2 regions of the Leucobacter exalbidus genome follow, and region 1 is predicted to be linked to the other one. Evidence: riboswitches for the same ligand, from Rfam matches in the RefSeq annotation. Region 1 holds a riboswitch; the other holds the start of a gene.
The links. Region 1 has a riboswitch for FMN ahead of ribD (bifunctional diaminohydroxyphosphoribosylaminopyrimidine deaminase/5-amino-6-(5-phosphoribosylamino)uracil reductase RibD). Riboswitches for the same ligand answer to the same signal wherever they lie in the genome.
Positions count from the first base shown of each region.

Region 2: another riboswitch for FMN. It lies ahead of pnuC (nicotinamide riboside transporter PnuC); the one in region 1 lies ahead of ribD (bifunctional diaminohydroxyphosphoribosylaminopyrimidine deaminase/5-amino-6-(5-phosphoribosylamino)uracil reductase RibD).

Region 1 is NZ_JAFIDA010000001.1:2,204,444-2,212,161, forward strand. Features, by position in the region: gene JOF28_RS10030 (ABC transporter ATP-binding protein) at 1-1,019, opposite strand, end outside; gene ribH (6,7-dimethyl-8-ribityllumazine synthase) at 1,155-1,643, opposite strand; gene ribB (3,4-dihydroxy-2-butanone-4-phosphate synthase) at 1,746-3,047, opposite strand; gene JOF28_RS10045 (riboflavin synthase) at 3,044-3,715, opposite strand; gene ribD (bifunctional diaminohydroxyphosphoribosylaminopyrimidine deaminase/5-amino-6-(5-phosphoribosylamino)uracil reductase RibD) at 3,715-4,926, opposite strand; FMN riboswitch at 4,984-5,126, opposite strand; gene JOF28_RS10055 (DUF1345 domain-containing protein) at 5,186-5,941, opposite strand; gene JOF28_RS10060 (bifunctional lysylphosphatidylglycerol flippase/synthetase MprF) at 5,941-7,718, opposite strand, start outside.
Region 2 is NZ_JAFIDA010000001.1:1,900,032-1,907,749, forward strand. Features, by position in the region: gene JOF28_RS08560 (Gfo/Idh/MocA family protein) at 1-749, shown strand, start outside; gene JOF28_RS08565 (sugar phosphate isomerase/epimerase family protein) at 746-1,741, shown strand; gene JOF28_RS08570 (hypothetical protein) at 1,846-2,247, shown strand; FMN riboswitch at 2,315-2,441, shown strand; gene pnuC (nicotinamide riboside transporter PnuC) at 2,512-3,219, shown strand; gene JOF28_RS08580 (sugar porter family MFS transporter) at 3,303-4,781, opposite strand; gene JOF28_RS08585 (sulfite exporter TauE/SafE family protein) at 5,046-5,909, shown strand; gene JOF28_RS08590 (SulP family inorganic anion transporter) at 5,938-7,419, shown strand; gene JOF28_RS08595 (helix-turn-helix domain-containing protein) at 7,487-7,718, shown strand, end outside.

The DNA.
Region 1 (7,718 bases):
CCCAGCGCCTGGCTCACCGCCGAGATCGCGCCGAATGCCTGGCCGAGCGGCATCACCATTAAGAACAGGAAGATGATGAACGTGACGAGCTGCGAGATCGCGATTGAGCCGGTGGCGACGCGGTAACCGCCCAGGCCAATGACGACGAGAAATGACAGCTGCATCGCGAGGAACGAGACGGGCACGATGAACGCCGAGATGCGGGCGACGCGCACGCCAAACACGTAGGCCTCTTCGGCGTCCTTCTCGGTGGCGCGCTGCTCGCGTTCGGTGGCTCCGGCGGCACGAATCGTGCGAATCGACGAGAGCGAGCGGTCGACCTGGGCGGCGAGATCGCCGACCTTCTCTTGCGAGCGGGCCACAGCCGGGCGAATGCGGCCCGACACGACGACGACCACGACGAGTGCCGACACGATCACCGCAAACGTGACGAGAAACAGCGGGGCATCGATGACGAGCATGCCCACGAGAGCACCCACGAACACGAGCATGCCGCTGATGGCCTCAACAAAACCCTGCGTCAGCACCGCGCGCAACAGCGTCGTATCGCTGCCAACGCGCGACACAAGGTCGCCCGTGCGGCGGCGATCGAACTCAGAGATCGGCAGCTGCAGCATGCGCCCGATGAGGCGCTTGCGACTGGCGAGCACCACACCCTCGCCCATGCGCTGCAATACGTAGTGCTGCAAGCCGCCGAGTACCGCGCCGATGACCACGATGATGCACAGCGCACCGAGCAGCCAACCGAGCGGCTGTGACTCTTCAACGCGGGTGATCAGCTGGCCGAGCAGCAGCGGCTGCGCGAGCGACATTACGGCACCGACGAGCCCAAAGACCACGGCGAGCGTGAGCAATTTGCGCTGCTCGAACAAGTACGGCAGCAGCTGCTTCAGCGAGGCGCGCGGGCCGCGATGCTGCGGCTGCGGGCGCTTGCCTCGCCTGCGCGATGCGCCTTCTGAGGCGGCAACGCCAGCCGTCTGCTTCGCGGTATCTGGTGCGTTTTCTGGGTGCCCGGTCACGGCCCCACTCTAGGCCGACACCCCTGACAGTTCGCCCGAAGTGGCTGCGGGGCGGCTGCTGGGCGGCAGAGCCGCGAGCGCCGAATCGGGGTGCGCGGGCGCACGGCCCGATCCGGCATCGCGGTGTCTGTTGAATTAGCCCCGGATCGCGCGCATGGTCGCGAGCAGGTGCAGCGCGGCCTCTGCGGCCTCGCGGCCCTTTGATTCGGGGGCGCCGGGGCGGCCCGAACGGTCGAGCGCCTGCTGCTCGGTGTCGACGGTGAGCACGCCGAAACCGACCGGGCGGCCGGTGTCGAGCTGCACGCGCGTGAGGCCGTCGGTGACCGCGTTGCAGACGTAATCGAAGTGGGGCGTGCCGCCGCGCACGATCACGCCGAGGCACACGGCCGCGTCGAAGCGGGGTTCATCTCCCGGGGCCGCTGAGAGCGCGGCCTGCGCGGCGAGGGGCATCTCGAAGGCCCCCGCCACGCGAAACAGTTCGGCCGTGGCGCCCGACGCGGCGACCGCGCGCTGGGCCTCCTCGATCATGGGGGTGAGGATTTCGTCGTGCCAGTGGCCCGCGATGATGGCGACCCTGGTGCCGCTCGCATCGACGGACAGGTCTGGAGCTCCGGCTCCGCTCATGGGGTACTCCTTAGGTGAGGGAAACGTGGTGTGGTGATGGTGCGGTGCCGCTGGCTGGCCGTGGGTGCCGCTGGTGCGGTGCCGCAGTGTGCCGTGCCGCAGTTACGGCAGTGTGATGTCGGTGGGCAGCTCGTGCCGCATGCGGTCGCGCTTGGCCGACATGTAGCCGATGTTGACCTCATTGACGCCCACAACGAGCGGCACTCGCTCGGCGACCTCGATGCCGTGCGCGCGCAGCTGCTCGACCTTGTCAGGGTTATTGGTGAGCAGGCGAATGTCGGAAACACCCAGGTCAGCGAGGATATCTGCGGCCGCGGTGTAGTCGCGGGCGTCGCCGGGCAGGCCGAGCTGCAGGTTGGCATCGAGGGTGTCGACGCCCTGCTCCTGCAGCTGGTAGGCGCGCAGTTTGTTCGCGAGACCGATGCCGCGGCCCTCGTGGCCGCGCAGGTAGACGAGCACGCCGCCCTTTTCGTGGATCAGCTTCATCGAGGCCTGCAGCTGCGGGCCGCACTCGCACTTCAGCGAGCCAAATGCCTCGCCAGTGATGCACTCGGAGTGCACGCGCACGAGTGATCCGGCCCCGGGTGCCGAGCCATCGGGAGCGTTCGCAACGAGGGCAAGGTGATCGACGCCCGCGCGACGGTCGCGGTAGGCGCTCGTCTGAAATTCGCCGTGCTCGGTGGGGAGCAGGGTGCGGGCGCGCATGCTGATGCGGCGCTGGCTGGACGTGGCGGCGGTGCCGTGCTGGCTGGCCTGGCCGCTCTGGCCGTTCTCGTCGGCGATCGGGTCGACCTCGTTGAGGTGCTCGATGAGCTGCTCAATGGTGATCACGGGGATGCCCTCGGCGGCCCCGAGCTCGATGAGGCCGGGGAGGCGCATCATCTCGCCGTCTTCGGCCACGATCTCGCCGATCACGGCGACGGGTGAGAGACCCGCAAGCTTCATGAGCTCGACGCCGGCCTCGGTGTGGCCCGCGCGGGCGCGCACGCCGCCCGGCACCGCGCGCAGCGGCAGAATGTGGCCGGGGCGATTCACGTCGGTCGGCACACCTTCGGGGTTCGCGAGGGCGCGCAGCGTCGTGGCGCGATCGCTCGCGCTGATGCCGGTGGTGACCCCCTGGGCCGCATCGACCGTCACCGTGTAGGCGGTGCCGCGGGCGTCTTCGTTGCGCTCGACCATCATAGGCAGGTCGAGTTGGTTGGCGACCTCATCGGTCATCGGCGCGCACAGTAGCCCTGACGACCAGCGCACCGCCCAGCCGATCCACTCGGGGGTGGCGAGCTGGGCCGACAGGATGACATCGCCCTCGTTCTCGCGATCTTCATCGTCGGCGACAATGACGGGGCGGCCGGCCTTGATGGCGGCGACGGCCTCGGCAATGGAAGAAATGCCTGAAACGGTCATGATGCGGGTCCTTCGGTTGGGATGGTGGAGAGCGGAGAAGAAGAGGGGGTGCCCGGGGTGAACCCCATGCGCAGCATGCGGGCGACGTGGCGGGCGAGAATATCGGTCTCGACATTGACGAGATCGCCCGCGGTGAGGCGGCCGAGCGTGGTCGCCGTGAGGGTTTCTGGAATCAGTGAGACCTCGAACCAGTGCTCGGGCTGCTCGGGCGCCGACACGTTCGAGACGGTCAGTGACACCCCCGAGACCGTGATTGAGCCCTTATCGACGAGCAGCGCAGCGATGTCGTGTGCCACGGCGAAGCGCAGCACCCGCCACGCTTCGTGCTCGGTCACCGACACCAGGCGTGCGGTGCCATCGACGTGGCCCTGCACGATGTGTCCGCCGAGCCTGGTGTCCATGCGCACCGCACGCTCGAGGTTCACGCCCGACCCGGCAGCGAGCCCGCCGATCGTTGACATGTTGAGCGTTTGGGCCATCACATCTGCGGTGAACTGGCCGGGAGTGCTGCGGTCAATAACGGTGAGGCACACCCCCGATACGCAGATCGAGGCGCCATGATCGGCGTCGCTTGTGACGAGCGGGCCCGCGATGGTGAGCCTGAGTGAGTCATCGATAGGGGTAACCGCAACGATCTCCCCGATCTCCTCAATGAGTCCGGTAAACATTACATTCCCTTCGGAGTATGTGTGGGTAAAAGCGCGGGGGCGGCCGCAGGGTCTGCGGAAAGCGCGGGCGCAAGGTTTGGGGTGGGCGCGTGGGTCTGCCCGGGGCGGTAATCGAACTCTGCCGCGATGAGCCAGTCTGTGCCGAGCTGGGTCACGGTTGCATACCTGAGGGGCAATATGTCGGCGATGCTGCTGATCTCGAGATCTCCCAGCGCACACCGCGGGCCCCCGAGCAGCGACGGGGCGACATAGACGAGCGCCTCATCGGCCAGGCCCGCCGCGATCACCGCACTGATGATGGCGGGGCCGCCCTCGATGAACACGCTCGTTATGCCCTGGGCGGCGAGTGCGGCAAAGTCGGCGGCGAAATCCTCGCCCGTGAACTGCAACGGGGCGGTACGGCCGTGGGCGGCAAGCGCCGGGTGCTCATGAATGCGGGCGTCCGCGGGAATGGGACGCCGGCCGAGCACCACAGGAATTGGCTGCTCGGCCGCGGGCACCAACAGGCTGCCGTCGCTGGCGCGTGCGGTGAGGCTGGGATCGTCGGCGAGCAGTGTGCCCGTGCCAACCAGAATGGCATCGGCGGCGGCGCGCCTGCGGTGCACATCGGCGCGGGCTTCGGGGCCCGTGATCCACTGGCTCGAACCGTCGGCCGCGGCGGCGCGCCCGTCAAGGGTCTGCGCCCACTTCACGATGACGCGGGGGCGCTGCAGGCCGGTCGGCTGTTCGGGCTGTTCGGTCTGCGAGGCCTGCGCGGCTAACCAATCGCGCAGCAGCTCGCGCGCCTCGGCCGCGAGCACACCACTCTCAACTGCCACGCCAGCCGCGCGCAAGGTCTCGGCGCCGCCGGCAGAAGCCCCGCCAGAGGAGGCCCCGCCGGGGTCGGGCATCGCGTACACAACGGCCCCAATGCCGGCCTCGCGCAGTGCCACCGCGCACGGACCGGTGCGGCCCGTGTGGTTGCACGGCTCGAGCGTCACTACGGCGGTGAGCTCACCGGCGCGCGCACGCCACGACTCGGGCAGCCGGGCAAGGGCGGCGGCTTCGGCGTGGGGGGATCCGGATCCCAAATGCCAGCCCTCGGCCACGATCGCGCCTGAGCCATCGAGCAGCACGCAACCCACCTGGGGGTTTGCGTCGGGGGCGGGGCCGCGGCGCGCGATACGCAGCGCACGGTGCATCGCGTCTTCGATGAGTGCTGTATCAAGCATGGCGGCCGCCGTTTCCTGCATGCCGGGTACGCCAGAAGTCGCGTCAATTCGCGACTGCTTGCGTTCCTCTCATCCGGACTAGAGCAAAACCTACTTGCCCATCACCGTCGGTACCGGAGTTTCACCGGTTCAACATCGCGGATGCGACGCTCGCGGACTATCACCGCCGGTTCGGATTCTCACCGACCCCGGAACACATTTCCTATCGTAGCTCTTCGGCATCCCCGGGCGATAGGCCGTTCGGTGCAAGCGAACGGAGCTAGCTGATGAAGTCGGCCAGGAGTTTGCCGTTTGCGAGCACGTTGATGATGAGGCCGATGATGAGCGCGTTGAAGAAAAACGCGAGCGTCGTGTGCCACACGATCGTCCACCGCATGCGCGTGGAGAGCACCTGCACGTCTGACACCGAGAAGTTGGTGGCGTTGGTGAACGCGAGATACGCGAAGTCCACCAGCCGCGGATCATCGGTGCCGGGGAAGGCCAGCGGGGGCACCTTGGCGCGGTGATAGAGCGAGAAATAGATGCGCGCGTACCCCCAATTGAACATCACCCACGCCAGCATCATGGCCCACACCCCCGCCGCTTCGAACGCGGTGTCGTGCCGGTCGTGCCCCAGATCGGTGATGATGTCGATGGCGACGACGAGGCCGATGAGGCTGGCCCCAAAGGTGAACACCACCGAGAGTAGCCGCGACAGCGGGTGCCCGATCACGGTGCGCGTGAGCTGCGAATCTGCGTGCGGTGATTGGGCCTTCACGCTCAGGGTGATCGCCGTGGCGCCGAGATACACCGTCGCAATAATGCACCAGGTGAGCAGTACGGTCAGGTCGTCGGGATCGTTGGGGTGATCGGGGCCCCACAGCAGGTCGGCGCCCACCCACACGAGCCATACCTGCATCAGGATGCCTACGATTGCGGTGGTGAGCACGACCGCGGAATGCAGCGGGGACTCGGTCTGCGGCGGGCGCTTCGTGAGTGGGGTTGGCGCCGGATCGGCGGGTTGTTCGAAGGCCATCAGGGGGTGCCTCGGTGCGCGGTATCGGTGGGCGCTGACTGAGCTGTGGGTTTGGGCGCTGCGGGTTTGGGTGCTGCGGGCTCAGGCTTTGCAGTGGCCGACGCCACCAGATCGCGCAGTGACGCATCGGGCAGATAGGCGCGCGTGAGCGCGATGCCAATGCGCGGCAGATCGCCCTCGTCGCGGTAGATCAGGTGCAGTGACTCGTGACGCGGATTGAACTTCTGCTTGAAGCGGTGCAGCGACTTGAACCCGTAAAGGGGCTCGATGAGCCCACCCAACTGTTCGAGCACCTGGTCGATCGGGCCGGTCTCGGCATCGGCCGGGCGCACCAGGGGTGCACCCGAGAGTGACACAAATTCGTAGCCCTGCTCTGAGAAGTGCTGAGCCGAGGAGGCGATGAGAAACTCCATCACCGGGCCGAAGCCGCCGTCTCGGCGCCGCATCAGGTCGAGGGTCCAGCCGATAATGCGGGGTTCGCCCGTGACGGTATCTGCGGGGCCGTAGACGGGCAGCCACGAGGTGACGCCGTGCAGACTGCCCTCCTCATCGACCGCGATCCCCACGAGCACCCGAGGGTCAAGCGCTTCCTCGACCGTACCGAGCGTGAAGCGCATCTCGGGGAGTCCCTTATCGCCCGTCCACTGCTCAGAAATGGCGCGCACCTGGGCGAGTGTCGACCATGGTTCTTCTGAGAGACGCACCATACGAAACGTGATGTTCTCGCGGGTGGCTCGGTTGATAGAAGTGCGCACCGCGCCCCAGGGCTTGCCCTTAAATTCGAGGCCGGGTAGATCGACGATGGTGTCTTCCGCCACGATGACTGACCGCCAGCCGCGGGGGCGGGCCTCGGCCACCGCAGAGCTGACCGAGAACGCACACGGGGTGAGGCCTGCCTGCTGCGTGGTGTGCGCGAACTCCTTGAGCGCGGCCTGCGCGGTACTAGCGGCAACGATGGGGTCGCCGAGCATGACGGCTACTCCCGAGTGCGCTTGGTATGCGATCGCGCCGTGAGTTGCGGTCGTCCCTGAAATGACGGCGGCGGTGTTTGCGGTGAGTGCGGGGGCCGCTGAGTCTCCGGTGGCCGCTGAGGTCACGGTGGCAGATGTCGTCGAGGTCGCCGCGATGCGCTGATTCAGATCCCACGTGGTCATCCACGAGATGGTGCCCCCGCCAAAGCGCTCGAGCTGCGCAATGAGCTGTTCGCGGGTCAAACGATCAGATGCAAGCACGCGTTTGGAGCGTCGCCACGGCACCCTGAATGCGCCGCGTCCGACAAAGACCACGACCAGCAACGCGGCCCACAGCAAGCTGGGCGCGAGCGCGAGACCGAGCACATCGAGTGGCTCGTCGATGAGGCGCCACTCGATCAGCAGCGGAATCGCGAAGAAAGTGATGGCCGCGGTGACCAGGTTATAGAACCCCAAGACGAGGGTGGTGGCCCAGGCGAGCTTGTACCCCAGGCGTAGCCCATTGGCCACCAGCGCGATCACGACCACATCGACGGCCACGTCGATGAACGAGGCGATTGGCTGGTTTTTGCCGAGAGGGCCGTCGTACGGAACGAGCAGGTCGAGAAGCTGAATCACGCCGATGGCAATGATGCCAAAGAACGCTAGGAGGCGCCATTCGCGTTCGCTCGGTCGCCCGGCGCGGTGTCTAAACGCGGGAAGCATGCCGCTCACGATGAGCGCTGCGGTCATGGCAACCGCGTGTTCAAGGTCGTGCAGCCTGCCCAGGTAGAGCACCGAAATGGCCACCCACAGCACCACACCGA
Region 2 (7,718 bases), 300 kb from region 1:
CCGACTACGGCTGCCGCCCCGATGTGCCCATCAGCTGGCGCTACCAGGGCCCCGCTGGATCAGGAGCGCTCGGCGACGTTGGCAGCCACCTGAGCTACATCGCCGAGCATCTGTGCGGCGGCGTGCAAGAGGTCTCGGGCGGCCGGTTCCACACCTCGATCACCGAGCGCCCCAAGCCCATCGGTCAGGTCGTGGGCCACAGCCGCGGCAACGTCAGCACCGAAATGTCACCCGTCACGAACGACGACTACGCCACGTTCAATGCCAAATTTGAACGCTGCGTCGGCTCCATCGAGGTATCCCGCGTCGCCGCAGGCCACCCCAACAGCCTCTCCATTGAGGTGTTCGGATCGAAGGGCGCCGCACGCTGGAGTCAGACCAACCCATCACAGGTGGAGGTCATGCTGCATGACGAGCTCGGCGACCTCGCCGGCTACCGCACCGTGCCCCTCGGCCCCGCGCACCCGCACTACGCGGGCGGCTGGGCGATGGATGCCCCGGGCGTCGGCATCGGCCAGAACGATCTGTTCGTGCACCAGGCGCGCGCGTTCCTCGAGGAGGTCGCGGGCCTGCCCGAGGCCGAATCACTGCCGCGCTGCAAGAGCTTCGACGACGGCGTGCACAACATGGAGTTTCTCGCCGCAGTTGCCGAGTCGGCCGCGCAGGGCGGGGCCACAGTTCAGGTTCCCGCCAACGCCGCCGGCACCACCAACACCGTCGGCACCAACACCCAGGAGGTCGCACGATGAAACTCGGTGTCTACAACGCGATTCTGCACGACCGCAGCCTGCCCGAGGCGATCGAGGTCATCAAGAACCTGGGCCTTTCGGGCATCGAGCTCAACTCGGGCGGCTTTCTGCCCGCCCACCACATCCCCACCTTTGACGACATTCTCGTCTCAGATACTGCCCGCGACGACTTTCTCGAACTCTTCGAGGGCACGGGCGTCAGCATTGCCGGCCTCAACGCGAACGGCAACCCGCTGCACCCCAACCGTGCGATCGGCGATGCGCACGCTGCTGACGTGCGCCGTTCGATTCAGCTCGCCAACCGGCTCGGGCAAGATCGCGTGGTCACGATGTCGGGGCTGCCCGGCGGCGAGGCCAGCGCCAGCGTCACCAACTGGGTGGTCAACGCCTGGAACTCGGCGGCGCTTGACGTGCTCGACTACCAGTGGGATGTCGCGACCAAGTTTTGGCGCGAGATGGATGGCTTCGCGGCCGAGCACGGCGTGAAGGTGGCGCTCGAGCTGCACCCGCAGAACCTGGTGTTCAATTCGGCTGACGTGCACAAGCTCATTGAGCTCACGGGCGCCACGCACGTGGGCGTTGAGCTCGACGCGTCGCACCTGTTCTGGCAGCAGATGGATCCTGTGGCCGTGGTGCGCCACCTGGGCGAGCTCGTGTTCCACGCGGCCGCCAAGGATGTGCGGGTGAACCCCGAGTGGGCCAGCATTAACGGCGTGCTCGACAACTCATTCCGTCGCCTCGCCCCCGAAGAGCCGCGCACCAACCTGGGCGGCGACGAGTGGGCCAACGAGTGGCCCAAGAATTCGGCGTGGGATTTCGTGGCGCTGGGCCGCGGCCACGACACCGCATTCTGGACCGAGTTCTTGCGGGCACTGCACGAGGTCGACCCCGAAATGTGGGTCAACATCGAGCACGAAGACGTTTCGCTCGGCCGCATCGAGGGCCTCGAGGTCGCCGCGCAGGTGCTGCGGGCGGCCAACGCGGCGCTGTAAGACAGGGCGCGATCCGGGGCTCAGCAGGTCTTTGCCTCGGATCGCGCTTTAGCCCGCCGTGCCCCGCGTCACCGCGCGCGCCAGCACCCGCGTACCCTGGGGGTATGCCTTCTCAATACGATGCCGCTTTGCAACTTGATATTCCGCTGGAAATGGCGCGACGTCACGGCATCCCCTCGAACATCTCGCAGGCCGATCTCAATGAGATCGACCAAAACCCGCCGGCCTGGCTCGCCCAGTCGCGCGCCAACCGCACCGGCAAGAAGAAGGTGTGGGCGACGCTGCAGTGCGCGATCTGCAGTTACTCAGAGCAGGCGCGCCCCAAGAAGTGGTGGCCCGAGTTCACGCTGCTCGCGTGCTACGACCACGAGGCGCACGAACTGCCCAAGCCGTTTAGTGCCGCAACCACGCGCACCTTTGTGTACGGTGTGGGCAGCCGCTTCACCGGCGTCATCGACGCCGACGAGAGCGCAGAAGGTGAATCAGCCGAAGCTCCCGAAGCCTAAGCCAACCGTCACATAAGCGCACCTTCGCCCCGCAACCGCGCGGGTGCGCTAGCATTTCAAGTAAACATACGTGCTCCGGGGTCGGTGAAATTCCGAACCGGCGGTGATAGTCCGCGACCCGAGGCCCCTAGGGCTGAGGTTGAATCGGTGAAATTCCGATACCGACAGTAAAGTCTGGATGAGAGAAGCACATGCGTGGGCGACACCATTTCGTGTACCCGCGTACCCTCGGCGACATGAACCCGAGAGGAACGCCTGCCCATCATGCACTGCTTGATCGAAGCTTTTAATTCTCAGTGGGTGCTACCCGGCGGCCAAACACTGCTCGTGCGCGAAGTCGTCGGCAACGTGTTTGGGCTCGCGAGCGCATTCGGCGGCATGCGGCGCAAGATCTGGGCGTGGCCCGTCGGCATCGTGGGCAATCTGCTGCTGCTCACCGTGTTTCTGGGGTCGATCATTAGCCCGGATCACGAACTGCCGAACCTTCTCGGCCAGGCTGGCCGACAGGTCATGTTTATCGCTGTTGCCGTGTTTGGTTGGGTGCGGTGGCGCCAGGCCAGCAGCAACGGCGGGCAGGTGACGCCCCGCTGGGCCTCAAATCCCACCCGCATTGGCCTCGTGCTGACGCTCGTGCTCGGCACGGTCGCACTCACGCCGCTGTTTCGCGCGCTGGGTTCGTGGGATCCTGTGTGGGCCGATGCGTGGACATTTGTCGGGTCGCTGCTGGCCACCTACGGCATGGCGAAGGGCTGGACCGAGTTCTGGCTGATCTGGATCGCCGTCGACGTAGTCGGGGTGCCGCTGTTGTTTAGCACCGGCTACTACGCGACCGGGTTTATGTACGTCTTCTACGGCATCTTTACCGCCATCGGCTTTGTGGTGTGGGCCCGGGCCCAGTCGCACAGTAAGCCGCGCATCGACAACATCATGCCCGACCCGCGCGTGAGCCGGGCCACAGAGCCCGCTGAGTAGTCGGGCAGCAACTCACGCAAAAGGCACCTTCCCCAGCGGGGAAGGTGCCTTTCGGTTTCAGCCTGGCTGGTGAGTGCTAACTACTAGCCCTTGCGGGGCACGTAGATCGCGCCCGTTGTGATGTCTGAGTCGAGCTCTTCGAGGGTGCGACCGCGCGTCTCGGGCACGAACTTCAAGATGAAGAAGAACGAGATCACGTTGACGATGGCGAAGATCACGAAGAGGCCCATACCCACCGCGCCAACAATGGTCGGCACGAAGGTGGCGACGATACCGTTGGTGACCCAGAGCACGCACACCGACAGGCCCATGCCCACGCCGCGCATGTGCTGCGGGAATACCTCAGACAGATACACCCAGGTCGCGATGTTGAGGAACAGCTGGATCGAGCCGATCATTACGACGATCAGCACCAGGAACACCCAGGGTCGGGCGGGGTTGCCCACGGGGAACAGGGCCATCATCGCGACGGCGATCAGCACGTGCGACAGCGCGGTCATACCGTAGCCCCAGAGGAAGTTGGTGCGGCGGTTGATGCGGTCCATGTAGATCACGGCGATGATGCCGCCAATGACGGCGATGATGCCGGGGGCGATGTTGACCCAGCCGATCATGTCCTCGCTGAAGCCGGCCTCGGCGAGCATGCGCTGGCCGTAGTACATGATGGCGTTGACGCCGGTGAACTGCTGGGCGACGCCCAGGCCGCAGGCGACGAGCAAAATCATGAGCAGGTTGCGGTTCTTCAGCACGGCCTTGAGGCCGAGCTGGCCACGAGCGGCTACTCGATCCTGAGCGGTACCGGCCTGAATGTCGGCGAACTCGGCTTCAGCGCGATCCTTCGAACGCACGGTATTGAGTACGGCGAGGGCCTCTGCATCGCGTCCCTTTTCGATCAGCCAGCGGGGTGACTCGGGCATGCGCAGCATGCCGAAGAATAGGAAGATAGCGGGCACGGCACACACGGCGAACATGATGCGCCACACGCCATCTTCGTGGCCCCAGAGTGCCGCGATAATCGCGTTGACCACGAAGGCTGCGAGCTGGCCGATGACGATCATCAGCTCGTTGCGGCCCGAGAGCGAGCCGCGAATTTCGTAGGGTGCCATCTCTGACAGGTAGACGGGCACGACCGCCGAGGCGCCGCCGACCGCGAGACCGAGCGTGATGCGCCCAAGGATCAGCATCGAGTAACCGATGGTGGTGTGGGTGCCGTGCTCGGGGCCGCCCGGTGAGGTGATAACGAGGATCGTGCCGAGGAAGAATAGCGTCGAGAGCACGATGATCGTGGGGCGGCGGCCGATCTTGTCGGCGAGGCGGCCACACACCATGGCACCCACAGCGGCTGCGAAAACGAGCGCGCTGATCACGATGCCGATCTGCAGCGAGTTGAAGCCCATTTCGGCTTGCAGTGGCCGCTCAGCACCATTGGCTACGCCGGTGTCGTAACCAAACAGCAGTCCACCGAAGGTTGCTACAAGAGCAACCGTTCCGAGCCTTTTGCGATGCGGCCCGTCCGTGAGGGGTGGCAACTTTGCAGTTGCTTGCGCTGAATGGACGGACATATTAAGACTCCTTCGTCATGAGCACGCAACGGGAATGTTCGTATGCGTGATCATGAAAGCCTAACAATGTCATATCAAAAGGACAAAACGCCCTCACACCTGGCTCCCAGAGTGCGAACCCCTGATCGCGCAATAGTTCCACCTCTCAGTCAATTATTGCCTGATAGCAACATGTTTTACCCATACCGCTCGAATTTCATCGCGCGTCACAAATTTGTCAGCACAAACGTGTCGGGTGCGTTGACCCCATAGTCTGTACTGGTGATGACGCTGCTGCCGACCCTGCCCCCGTTTGCTTGGGCGTTGCTCGCGTGCGCCGCGATGCTCGTCGGCTTCTCCAAAACCGCGGTGCCCGGCATCAACACCATCTCCATCGCGATCTTTGCCGCAATTCTACCGGCGCGCGCCTCCACGGGCGCCCTGCTATTGCTGCTGATCATCGGCGATATCTTTGCCCTCATCACCTATCGCCGGCATGCTAACTGGGGCACCCTCGTGCGTCTCATCCCGGCGGTTGTGGTCGGCGTTGCGGCCGGGGCGCTGTTTCTGGCGTACGCCAACGACAGCTCGGTGCGCCGCGTCATCGGCGCCATTCTGTTGCTCGTCATCGGCTTCACGCTGTGGCAGCGCTGGCGCACCGCCCGCATCGCCAGCGCGGGCAGCGGCGCGACCAGACCCAGCGCTGCGGCGAGTGCGGGGCAAGCGGGGCAGCTGGGCGAGTCGGGATCCGGATCAAATTCGACCCCCCAGCCCGCCCCCAAAGCCGCGGGCTCCGGCGCCCTGATGCGCTCGGGATACGGAGCGCTGGGCGGGTTCACGACCATGGTGGCGAACGCCGGCGGCCCCGTGATGTCGATGTATTTTCTCGCCGCCAAGTTCGAGGTGAAGGCGTTTTTGGGCACGGCGGCCTGGTTCTTCGCGGTCATCAACCTCGCGAAGGTGCCGGTGTCGGTCGGCCTCGGCCTGATCACGCCGGGGGCGCTCGCGCTCGACGCGCTGCTCGCCCCGGGCGTCGTGATTGGCGCGCTCATTGGGCGCCGGATCGCCTCTCGTATGAAGCAGACGACGTTCGAATGGGCCGTCACGGTGGGCACGGTGCTGGGCGCGGTGTACCTGCTCGTGGGCTAGTTTGCGCCGTTCGACGTATGGTTGTGCGGTGACCTCTAACTCCACGACGCTGCAGGCCCTTCGACATCCGCGCCGGTTTACGACCGAGGTGCTCGCGGGCATCGTGACCACGCTGGCGCTGATTCCCGAGGTGATTTCGTTCTCGGTGATCGCCGGGGTCGACCCCAAGGTGAGCCTCATTGCCTCGGTTGTGCTTGCGATCTCGATGTCGATTTTGGGCGGCCGGCCCGCCATGATTACGGCGGCCGCGGGCGCGGTGGCGCTCGTCGTCGCCCCCATGGTGCACGAACACGGTGCCGAGTATCTGCTGCCCACCGTGGTGCTCGCGGGGCTCGTACAGATTCTGTTTGGCGTGACGGGGCTGGCCCGCCTGATGCGGTTTATTCCGCGTTCGGTGATGGTGGGGTTTGTGAATGCCCTCGGCATTCTGATCTTCGCCGCGCAGGTGCCGCACCTGCTCGGGGTGCCCTGGCTCGTGTACCCGCTGTTTGCCCTCACCCTGGTGATCGTGATCGGGCTGCCCCGACTCACGAAGGCGGTGCCGGCGCCACTCGTCGCGATCGTGGTCGTCACCGCGATCGTGATGATCGCGCACTTCACGGTGCCGACCGTGGGCGATCAGGGTGCGGTGGCGGGCGGGTTGCCTGGCATTACGCAGCTGCTCGTACCACTCAACCTCGAGACCCTCACGATCATCGGGCCGACCGCCCTCAGTGTCGCGTTTGTGGGGCTGCTTGAAACCCTGCTCACGGCGAAGCTCGTTGATGATCTCACCGCATCGAAGTCGAACAAGGGCCGCGAGTCATGGGCGCTGGGCGTCGCAAACATTCTCGCCGGGTTTTGGGGCGGTATCGCGGGCTGCGCCATGATCGGGCAGACCATGGTGAACGTGAAGCTGGGGCAGGCGCGCACCCGCATCTCAACGTTTATTGCGGGCGTCGCGCTGCTCGCCCTCGTCACAATATTCAGCGACGTGATGGAGCAGATTCCAATGATCGCCCTCGCCGCGGTGATGATGGTCGTGGCGGTGTCAACCGTCGACTTCCACAGCGTGCGCCCGGCGACGCTAAAGCGCATGCCCATCTCAGAGACCGCGGTAATGGTGTTCACCGTGGTGGTCACGGTGTCGACCGGTAACCTCGCCATCGGCGTGGGGCTGGGAGTAGTGCTCGCCATGGTTTTGTTTGCCCGTCGCGTCGCCCACGTGGTGACTGTGAAGCGAGCGGTGCAGGTGTCGGGCCTGCATGTTCCCGATGCGGTCGTGTACACGGTGCGCGGGCCGCTGTTCTTTGGCAGCAGCAACGACCTCGTCGAGCAGTTCTCGTACGCCGACGACCCCACATCGGTGACGATAGATTTCTCGCAGGCGCAGATCTGGGACGCCTCGACGGTTGCCGCCCTTGATTCAGTGCAGGCGAAGTACGCCGAGCAACACATCAAGGTGCGCTTCACGGGGCTCGACGAGCGCTCAGATCAGTTTCACGGCAGACTGACGGGCACGCTGGGGTAGCTCGGGGTCATATCTGGGGTGAGTGGGTTTTGACGGTCGACGTCATTTCATCACTACAGTTAGCTAGATGGGAACCATTGATTCGCGGCCTACCAGCAACGCTACGCCGAGCGAGCAAGTCAAACTCATAGGTGGGCGCTTGCGGAGGGCGCGCGAAGACCGAGGTCTTACGATCCCCGAAACGGCCGCCTACACAGGCCTCACCAAGGGCTTCATTTCTCAAGTAGAGCTAGGTCGAACCTCGGCCTCAATTGCTTCTCTAGCTTCAATCTGTGATGCCCTCAACTTGCCCATGGCAT